DNA from 2 places in the Streptomyces sp. NPDC043867 genome. Region 1 is predicted to be linked to the other one. Evidence: riboswitches for the same ligand, from Rfam matches in the RefSeq annotation. Region 1 holds a riboswitch; the other holds the start of a gene.

Region 1 (4,987 bases):
GCGCGGGTCGTTCGGGATGGCGTTGCGGTTGACCGTGATACCGACCTCGTGGAGACGGTCCTCGGCCTGCTGCCCGTCCAGCTCGCTGTTGCGCAGGTCGACGAGGACGAGGTGGACGTCCGTGCCGCCGGAGAGGACGTCGACGCCGACGGCCTTGACGTCGTCCCGGACCAGCCGCTCGGCCAGGATCCGGGCGCCGTCCAGGGTGCGCTGCTGGCGCTCCTTGAAGTCGTCCGTGGCGGCGACCTTGAAGGAGACCGCCTTGGCGGCGATCACGTGCTCCAGCGGACCGCCCTGCTGACCGGGGAAGACAGCGGAGTTGATCTTCTTCGCCAGCTCGGCGGTGGACAGGATCACGCCACCGCGCGGGCCGCCCAGCGTCTTGTGCGTGGTGGTGGTGACCACGTGCGCGTGCGGCACCGGGTTCGGGTGCAGCCCCGCCGCCACCAGACCGGCGAAGTGCGCCATGTCGACCATCAGGTAGGCGCCGACCTCGTCCGCGATCCGGCGGAACGCGGCGAAGTCGAGCTGACGCGGGTACGCGGACCAGCCGGCCACGATCAGCTTCGGCCGGGACTCCTTGGCCAGCTTCTCGACCTCGGCCATGTCGACCCGACCGGTGGCGTCGTCGACGTGGTACGCGACCACGTTGTAGAGCTTGCCGGAGAAGTTGATCTTCATGCCGTGGGTCAGGTGCCCGCCGTGCGCGAGGTTCAGGCCCATGATCGTGTCGCCCGGCTTGAGCAGCGCGAACATGGCGGCCGCGTTGGCCTGGGCGCCCGAGTGCGGCTGGACGTTGGCGTGCTCGGCGCCGAAGAGCGCCTTCACGCGGTCGATGGCGATCTGCTCGACCACGTCGACGTGCTCGCAGCCGCCGTAGTAACGGCGGCCCGGGTAGCCCTCGGCGTACTTGTTGGTGAGGACCGAGCCCTGGGCCTCCATGACCGCGACCGGAGCGAAGTTCTCCGAGGCGATCATCTCCAGGGTGGACTGCTGGCGGTCCAGCTCGGCGTCGACCGCGGCGGCGACGTCCGGGTCGAGTTCATGAAGGGGCGTGTTCAGAAGCGACATCAGTCGGGAGTCCTTAGCCTGCGGTGAATTCGGTGTACTCGTCCGCGGAGAGCAGGTCGGCCGGCTCGTCCGTGACGCGCACCTTGAACAGCCAGCCACCCTCGAAGGGAGCCGAGTTCACCAGGGACGGGTCGTCCACGACGTCCTGGTTGGCCTCGACGATCTCGCCGGTGACCGGGGCGTACAGGTCGCTGACCGACTTGGTCGACTCCAGCTCGCCGCAGGTCTCGCCCGCGGTCACGGTGTCACCGACCTCCGGGAGCTGGACGAACACGACATCGCCGAGCGCGTTGGCCGCGTGCTCCGTGATGCCGACCGTCGAGACGCCGTCCTCGGCGGCCGACAGCCACTCGTGTTCCTTGCTGTAACGCAGCTGCTGGGGGTTGCTCATGGCCTGAATTCTCCTGTACGCGGGGGAGTGCTGATGAAGCGGGGACGTAGCTGAACCGGACGGACGCGCCCGGCGCCGCTTCCGGCGCCCGGGGCAGGTGTCCGGCCCGGTGCCCGGGCCGGTGTCACTTCCGGCACATGGCCGGTGCCGTGTCCGGTACCCGGGCCGGTGTCGTGTCCGGCGCCCGGGCCGGTGTCACGTGAGGCGCGCGGGGACCGGTGTCACTTCTGGCGCTTGTAGAACGGCAGCGCCACGACCTCGTACGGTTCGTGGCTGCCCCGGATGTCCACACCCACACCGGCCGTGCCGGGAGCGGCGTGCGTGGCGTCGACGTACGCCATGGCGACCGGCCTGCCGAGCGTCGGGGAGGGCGCGCCGGAGGTGACCTCGCCGATGACCTCACCGCCGGCGACGACGGAGTAGCCGGCGCGCGGCACGCGGCGGCCCTCGGCGACGAGCCCGACGAGCACGCGCGGCGGGTCGTCCTGCGCGCGGGCGGCGGCCGCGGACAGGGCCTCCCGGCCCACGAAGTCGCCCTCCTTCTCGAACTTCACGACCCGTCCGAGGCCCGCGTCGAAGGGGGTGAGCGACGTCGTCAGCTCGTGCCCGTACAGCGGCATGCCCGCCTCCAGGCGGAGCGTGTCGCGGCAGGACAGCCCGCAGGGGACGAGCCCGGCCGGGGCTCCCGCCTCGGTCAGCGCCTGCCACAGCTTCTCGGCGTCGGCCGGCGCCACGAACAGCTCGAAGCCGTCCTCGCCGGTGTAGCCGGTGCGCGCGATCAGCGCCGGGACGCCCGCGACCGTGCCGGGCAGACCCGCGTAGTACTTGAGGCCGTCGAGGTCGGCGTCGGTGAGGGACTTGAGGATGCCGGGGGACTCCGGGCCCTGGACCGCGATCAGCGCGTACGCCTCACGGTCGTCGCGCACCTCGGCGTCGAAACCGGCGGCCCGCTCCGTCAGCGCGTCCAGCACCACCTGGGCGTTGGAGGCGTTCGCGACCACCATGTACTCCTGCTCCCCGAGCCGGTACACGATCAGGTCGTCGAGGATGCCGCCGTCCGCGCGGACGATCATCGTGTAGCGGGCGCGGCCGACCCCGACCGAGGCGATGTTGCCGACGAGGGCGAAGTTCAGGAAGGCGGCGGCCTGCGGTCCGGTGACCGTGATCTCGCCCATGTGGGAGAGGTCGAAGAGACCGGCCCGGGTGCGCACCGCGAGGTGCTCGTCGCGCTCGGAGCCGTAGCGCAGGGGCATGTCCCAGCCGGCGAAGTCGGTCATCGTCGCGCCGAGCGACCGGTGCAGGGCGTCGAGCGCGGTGTGACGGGGGGCGTTACTGCTCATCGGTGGGGCTCCCAAGGCATGACGGCGAGGTCGTTCCTCCCCATCTGTCATCGGAACCTGAGAGGTTCATCACGACCCGGCGAACCGGTGGTCGTGACTTGCACCGTGGGTGGAGCCACTGGTCAGCGGCCCGCTTTTCAGATGTGCCTCGCCCGCGCGGTATCGGGGCCTGAGAGATTCAAGGGAGGGACTTGCTCCTTCGGCGCCCGGGGACCGATGCCCCGGGACTCTCCCGCGCGGATTCAAGCGGCCGGTATGCAGTTGGCGGGCACATCATTGCACGCATCCGTGAAACCCGGCAGGGGCGGCCCGTCCGGCCGGCGGCGGAAGACCTGTGACCGGTCTGTGGCAGGACGAGGACGGAAACGAGAGGCGTCCCGCATTACCTTCTCTTTACACTCGAATGGGATGGGACTCCGGATCCGAGGGGGAGGACGATCAGGGTGAATAGGACCACGGCGTACGCGACGGGTTCGGGACTCGCGGTGCCCGAACAGCCCGGTGTCCCGGCCCGGGAGGCGTGCGGACCGATGCCGGGACCCGTCGTCCGCGATCTGCGCGAGCGCGCGGGACACAGCCCGCACGGCCTGTCCTTCGGCGCCGCCGACGTCGTCGTGGTGACCGGTCTGCCCGGCAGCGGCAAGTCGACGCTGATGCGCCGGGCCGTGCGCGGCGCGCGCGTCGACTCCCAGGACGCCCGCGACCGCTGGGACACCCGCCTGTCCCGCTTCCTGCCGTACGCGCTCTACCGCCCCGTCGTCCGGCTCGCGCACTACACCGGACTGCACCGCACGCTGCGCTCGGGCGCCGGCGTCGTCGTGCACGACTGCGGCACACAGACCTGGGTGCGCCGCTGGCTCGCCCGCGAGGCCCGCCGCCGGGGCGGCACCCTGCACCTGCTGCTCCTCGACGTCACGCCGGACACCGCCCTGGACGGCCAGCGCGAGCGCGGCCGCGGCGTCTCGCGCTACGCGTTCCTCCGCCACCGCCGGGCGGCCGGGCTGCTGCTGCGGTCCGTCGAGAAGGGGGATCTGCCGAAGGGCTGCGGCTCGGCGGTCCTCATCGACCGGGCGGCGGCGGACGTGCTGCGCCGGATCGACTTCGGCGACTGACCCCCCGTACGCGCCCACCGGTTAGGGTTTCCAGCCGGAACAGCGGTTCACAGCAGGCGGTAGACAGATGGACATCCCGGCACAGGCGTACCCGCACCCCCATCCGCACGGCGGATGGCCAGGCAACGAACTGGAGGAGGTCCTCTCCGCGTCCCTCGGCGTGCCGTCGGCCGGTGCCCGGATCGTCGAGGTCCTCGGCCGCAGCTTCCTGTGGATCCCGCTGCCGAACGGCGGCGGCCCGCACAGCGGCCCGCTCGACCTGCCCATGCTGGAGATCGAGGGGCAGGCGTACGTCCCGGTCTTCAGCTCGGAGGAGCAGTTCCGCCAGGTCGCCGGTGCCCACATGGCGTACACGATCGCGCCCGCCGTCGAGTTCGCGCGCGGACTGCCCCCGCAGGTCGGTCTCGCGGTCAACCCGGACGGCGTGGTCGGCGTGCCGCTCCCGCCGCCCGCCGTCGCCGAACTGTGCCGCACCGGGCGGACCCCACTGGACGGACCCGCGAGCGGCGGCCGGGTCCGGCTGTTCGAACCCGACTGGCAGGACGACCCGGTCGACTTCCTGTCCGCGGCCTCGGCCGAGTTCGCCGCCACCGGTGTGGTGCTGACCGCCCGCCGCTGCCTGGCCAGCATCGAGGGCGGCGACCCGGTGATGTTCGTCGGTGTCGAACTGTCCGAATGGGAGGGCCCGGCACGGACGTACCCGCTGGACGCGCTCGGCCGGGCGCTCGGCCGGGTCCCGGTGGACCGGCCGGTGAACCTGGTCCTCCTCGACGTCGCCCAGGACCCGGTGGGCGACTGGATGCGCGCCCGGGTGCGGCCCTTCTACCTGCGGGAGTACTGAGCGGGCGGGACCCGCGCCGGACCGCGCACCCGGCGCCACGCCGGCCGGCGAAGGCGTGCGTCAAGTTCCTGTCAGGAACGCCGCTTAAGCTGGTTTCATGGCTCGGTCGAGGTGGTGACGCGCTCCCGGACGGGATGCCGTGCGAACGCCCCGGGGGCGATGGGGGAGTTCATGATGATCTGTTCGCGAAGGGGCGGTTGAGGGTGAGCGCGTCGGGCACGGCCGCGGCCGG
Region 2 (4,987 bases), on a different contig from region 1:
CTCGAGACGCTTGGCGATGTAGTTCGCGGACAGCACCGCGACCTGCGTGGCCCGCTTGAGGCCCTCGCCGCCCATGAGCCGGACGTACGCCCAGGAGATCGGCAGGATCCCGGCGGAACCCCAGGGCGCGGCCGAGACCGGGCCGACACCGGTCTTCGGGCCGGCCGCGGGCTGCATGGGGTGGTTCGGCAGGTACGGCGCGAGGTGCGCGCGTACGCCGACCGGTCCGACGCCGGGACCGCCGCCGCCGTGCGGGATGCAGAACGTCTTGTGCAGGTTCAGGTGCGAGACGTCGCCGCCGAAGTGCCCCGGCTTGGCCAGGCCGACCAGCGCGTTCAGGTTGGCGCCGTCGACGTACACCTGCCCGCCCGCCTCGTGCACCTGGGCGCAGATGTCGGTGACGTGCTCCTCGAAGACGCCGTGCGTGGAGGGGTACGTGATCATCAGTACGGACAGTTCGTCGCGGTACTGCTCGATCTTGGCCCGCAGGTCCTCGACGTCGATCTCGCCGTCCCCGGCGGTCTTGACGACGACGACCTTCATGCCGGCCATCACGGCGCTGGCGGCGTTGGTGCCGTGCGCGGAGGACGGGATGAGGCAGACGGTCCGCTGCGCGTCGCCGTTGGCACGGTGGTACCCGCGTACGGCGAGCAGACCCGCGAGCTCGCCCTGCGAACCGGCGTTGGGCTGCAGCGACACGTTGTCGTACCCGGTGACCTCGGCGAGCCGCTCCTCCAGCTCACGGATGAGCGTCAGATAGCCCTGCGCCTGCTCGGCGGGCGCGAAGGGGTGCAGCTGCCCGAACTCCGGCCAGGTGACCGGCTCCATCTCGGTGGTCGCGTTGAGCTTCATCGTGCAGGAGCCCAGCGGGATCATGCCGCGGTCGAGCGCGTAGTCCCGGTCGGAGAGCCTGCGCAGGTAGCGCAGCATCGCGGTCTCGGAGCGGTACAGGTGGAAGACCGGGTGCGCGAGGTAGTCGTCGGTGCGCAGCAGCGCCTCGGGCAGCGTGTCGGCGGCCGACGCGTCCAGCGCCTCGATGTCGGCCTCGACGCCGAACGCGGTCCAGACGGCGCCCAGCTGCTTGCGCCCGGTGGTCTCGTCGCAGGCCATCGACACGTGGTCGGCGTCGACGAGGTGCAGGTTGACCCCGCCCTCGCGGGCGGCGGCCACGATCGCGGCGGCCCGGCCCGGCACCCGCGCGGTCAGCGTGTCGAAGTAGGAGCCGTGGACGACCTCCACTCCGCCGGCCTCCAGGCCCGCGGCGAGGATCGTGGCGTAGCGGTGCGTACGCCGGGCGATCGTCCTGAGTCCCTCGGGGCCGTGGTAGACCGCGTACATGCCCGCCATCACGGCGAGCAGCACCTGGGCGGTACAGATGTTGCTGGTGGCCTTCTCGCGGCGGATGTGCTGCTCACGGGTCTGCAGGGCGAGGCGGTACGCCTTGTGCCCGTCCGCGTCGACGGACACGCCGACGAGCCGGCCCGGCAGGCTGCGGGCGAACTTCTCGCGCACCGCCATGTAACCGGCGTGCGGCCCGCCGAAGCCCATCGGGACGCCGAAGCGCTGGGTGGTACCGACCGCGATGTCGGCACCGAGGTCGCCGGGCGCCGTGAGCAGGGTCAGGGCGAGCAGGTCGGCGGCGACGGTGACCACCGCGCCGAGCTCGTGCGCCTGGTCGATCAGGGGCTTGATGTCGCGTACGGCACCGGAGGCACCCGGGTACTGGACCAGTACGCCGTTGATCTCCCGGCCGGCGACGTCGGCCGGGATGCCCGCGCTCAGGTCGGCGACCACGACCTCGGCGCCCGTCGGCTCGGCGCGGGTCTCGATGACGGCGATGGTCTGCGGGAGGGCGTCCGCGTCGACGAGGAAGAGGCCCTTCTTGTTCTTGCCCATGCGCCGGGACAGCGCCATCGCCTCGGCGGCGGCGGTGCCCTCGTCGAGCAGCGAGGCGCCGGACGTCGGCAGGCCGGTCAGCTCGGCGACCACGGTCTGGAAGTTCAGCAGCGCCTCCAGGCGGCCCTGCGAGATCTCCGGCTGGTAGGGGGTGTAGGCGGTGTACCAGGCCGGGTTCTCCATGACGTTGCGCAGGATCACCGGCGGCGTGAAGGTGCCGTAGTAGCCGAGGCCGATCATCGAGTCGAGTACCTCGTTGCGGTCCGCGAGGGAGCGCAGCTCGGTCAGGACCTCGGCCTCGGTGCGGGCTCCGGGCAGCTCGAGCGCATCGGCGTTCTTGATGACGTCCGGCACCGCGGCGGCCGTCAGCTCGTCGAGCGAGCCGTATCCGACCTGCGCGAGCATCTTGGCCTGGGCCTCGTGGTCGGGCCCGATGTGGCGCTGCTCGAAGGGAATGCCCTGTTCGAGCTCGGAGAGCGGAATGCGATGGGCGGTCATTGCGGAGGCCTCCTGGTCTGACGCGACCTTCGGGGGGTACCACGACGCGGGTACCCCGACGGCCTCCCCCTCTGTCATCTCAACCTGAGAGCTTCACCGGCCCGCCCTTGGCTGACGAACCGGTTTTCACCGTCGGTGAGGACGGGAGCCGACGACACCCGCCCTGCTTTCCAGAGTGACCTCGTCCGTGCGGTACGTGTGCCTGAGAGATTCCGGGGAGGATTTGCTCCTTCGGCGCCTCCGGTCTCGCCGGAGGACTCTCCCGCACGGGGTCAGCAGCCGTTTGCCAGCCTACCAGCGAGGACAGCGCACGGGCTTTCGAGTGGCCACCTTCCTGAATGTGCTCTTTCGTAGTGCTTACGGATGAGTTTTGCGCCCACGAGGAGGGCCCGTGCAGACCGACATCGATCCGCGCAACCTGATCGGCCGCAAGGCGTTCGACCGCAAGGGCACCAAGATCGGCACGGTCGACGAGGTGTACCTCGACGACGCCACCGGGATGCCCGAGTGGGCGGCCATACGCACGGGTCTGTTCAGCCGGGACGCCTTCGTGCCGCTGGAGCCCAGCGAGGTCGTGGAGGGCACGCTCCGGGTCCCCTTCGACCGGGCCCTCATCAAGGACGCGCCCGACTTCGGTGTCGGCCGCCACCTCTCTCCGGAACAGGAACTCCAGCTGTACCACCACTACGGGCTCGACCTGGCGTCCCCTCCCCCGACGGACCGCGACTTCGGCACGCTCGCCGGTTCGGACGAGGCCTGACCGGCCCGCCCCCCGGACACCTCCTCCGCATCCGTCCCGCCCGGCGCCGGCCAAGCGGCCTCCGCCGGGACCGCGGTCTCCGGGGCCCCCGCTACCAGGGGCAGCGGGTCCGCCGGCTCCAGCGCGGGATCCTCGGTCCGGAACGTCCGCACCCGCCCCGGTTCCGAATACGGCGTCTCGAACCGCACGGTCACCCGCCCGAGTCCACTGCCCTGGACCCAGCCGTGCCCGTACTCGGCGTGCCGTACGTCGTGCCCGGCGGGCCAGCGCCGCTCGGCCGGCCGGGCCGGCTCCCCGACCGCTTCCCGCGCCCCCTCGTCCTCGGCCTGCTCCTGCGCCAGGAGCTCCCCGGCGGCGGCCTGCGCCTGGGCGAACAGGTCCTCCTGCGTGTAGTCGGCAAGCCCGGTGACCCCGACGCCCAGCAGCCGCACCCCGCCGGTCGTGTCCACCGCGTCGAGCAGCCGGGCGGCGGCCTCGCGCACCACGGAGGGGTCGTCCGTGGGCCCGCGCAGCGTCTCGGACCGGGTCAGCGTGGAGAAGTCGTACCGCCGCACCTTGAGCACCACGGTCCGCCCCGAGCGCCCGGCGCCTCGCAGCCGCCGCACACACCGGTCGGCGAGCCGCCGCACCTCCGCGGCGACCCGCACGCGGTCATGGATGTCCACCTCGTAGGTGTCCTCGACCGACACCGACTTCGCCTCCCGCTCGGCCACCACGGGCCGCTCGTCGTGCGCCAGCGCCATCGCGTACAGCGCGTGCCCGTGCGCCCTGCCCACCAGCCGCACCAGCTCGTCCTCGCCCGCCTCGGCGATCTCCTCGACCGTGGTGATCCCGGCCCGCCGCAGATGGTCCCCGGTCGCGGGCCCCACGCCGGGCAGCGTCCGCACCGGCAGGGGCCCGAGCAGCGCCCGCTCGGAACCCGGCTCGATCACCACGAGGCCGTCGGGCTTGGCCTGTTCCGAGGCGATCTTGGCAAGCATCTTGGAGGCGGCGAGCCCCACCGATCCGGTCAGCCCCGTGACGGCCCTGATGTCCGCGCGCAGCTTCCCGGCCACCAGCCGCGCCGAGGTCTCGTCCCAGGCCGTCCCCCCGGCCTCCAGATCGACGAACGCCTCGTCCAGGCTCAGCGGCTCCACGAGCGGCGACAGCGCCCGCAGCAGACCCATCACCTGCTCGCTGACCTGCCGGTAGAGCTCGAAGCGCGGCACGAGATAGGCGGCGTGGGGTGCCAGCCTGCGCGCCTGCGCCATGGGCATCGCCGAGTGCACCCCGAACACCCGCGCCTCGTACGAGGCGGTGGCCACCACGCCACGCACGCCCAGCCCGCCCACGACCACGGCCTTTCCGCGCAGGCTCGGCTTGGCCGCCTGCTCGGCCGAGGCGTAGAAGGCATCCATGTCGAGATGCAGGATCGTGGGCGTGGTTCTCACCTGTCCGATGCTGCCCTACGCCACTGACAATGCCCCGTCGGGCAGGGGCACCGCCGAAGGCGCCGTCCGTCGCCGGAGCACGGGCGGGACCGGGTGCCGTCAGACCGCTCGGTTGCGCCGCCGGGCCAGTTCGTCCGCGGGGTTCTGTCCGACGAGGGTCTCGCCGGTGTCCACCCGCTCGCCGTGCAACTGCGACAGCGCAGCCTCCACGTCCCGCCAGACGACCCCCACGGCGATCCCGAAGACGCCCTGGCCTCCCTGGAGCAGCGCGTGCACCTCGTCCGGCGAGGTGCACTCGTAGACCGTCGCGCCGTCGCTCATCAGCGTCATCCGCTCCAGATCCCGGAACCCGCGCTCACGCAGGTGCTGGACCGTGGTGCGGATGTTCTGCAGGGAAACGCCC

What was found. A riboswitch is a leader RNA that binds a small molecule or an ion and turns the genes downstream of it on or off. The one in region 1 is predicted to bind glycine.
Region 2: linked by a shared signal. The riboswitch ahead of gcvP (aminomethyl-transferring glycine dehydrogenase) and the one ahead of gcvT (glycine cleavage system aminomethyltransferase GcvT) in region 1 are both predicted to bind glycine.

Annotation. Positions count from the first base shown of each region.
Region 1 is NZ_JBWKDS010000007.1:235,388-240,374, reverse strand. It holds gene glyA (serine hydroxymethyltransferase) at 1-1,071, opposite strand, end outside; gene gcvH (glycine cleavage system protein GcvH) at 1,085-1,462, opposite strand; gene gcvT (glycine cleavage system aminomethyltransferase GcvT) at 1,684-2,802, opposite strand; glycine riboswitch at 2,837-2,949, opposite strand; glycine riboswitch at 2,950-3,047, opposite strand; gene AC069T_RS09965 (AAA family ATPase) at 3,240-3,914, shown strand; gene AC069T_RS09960 (enhanced serine sensitivity protein SseB) at 3,982-4,755, shown strand; gene AC069T_RS09955 (enhanced serine sensitivity protein SseB C-terminal domain-containing protein) at 4,959-4,987, shown strand, end outside.
Region 2 is NZ_JBWKDS010000024.1:8,596-13,582, reverse strand. It holds gene gcvP (aminomethyl-transferring glycine dehydrogenase) at 1-2,394, opposite strand, end outside; glycine riboswitch at 2,575-2,669, opposite strand; gene AC069T_RS23295 (PRC-barrel domain-containing protein) at 2,786-3,154, shown strand; gene AC069T_RS23290 (DNA polymerase IV) at 3,079-4,584, opposite strand; gene AC069T_RS23285 (MerR family transcriptional regulator) at 4,684-4,987, opposite strand, start outside.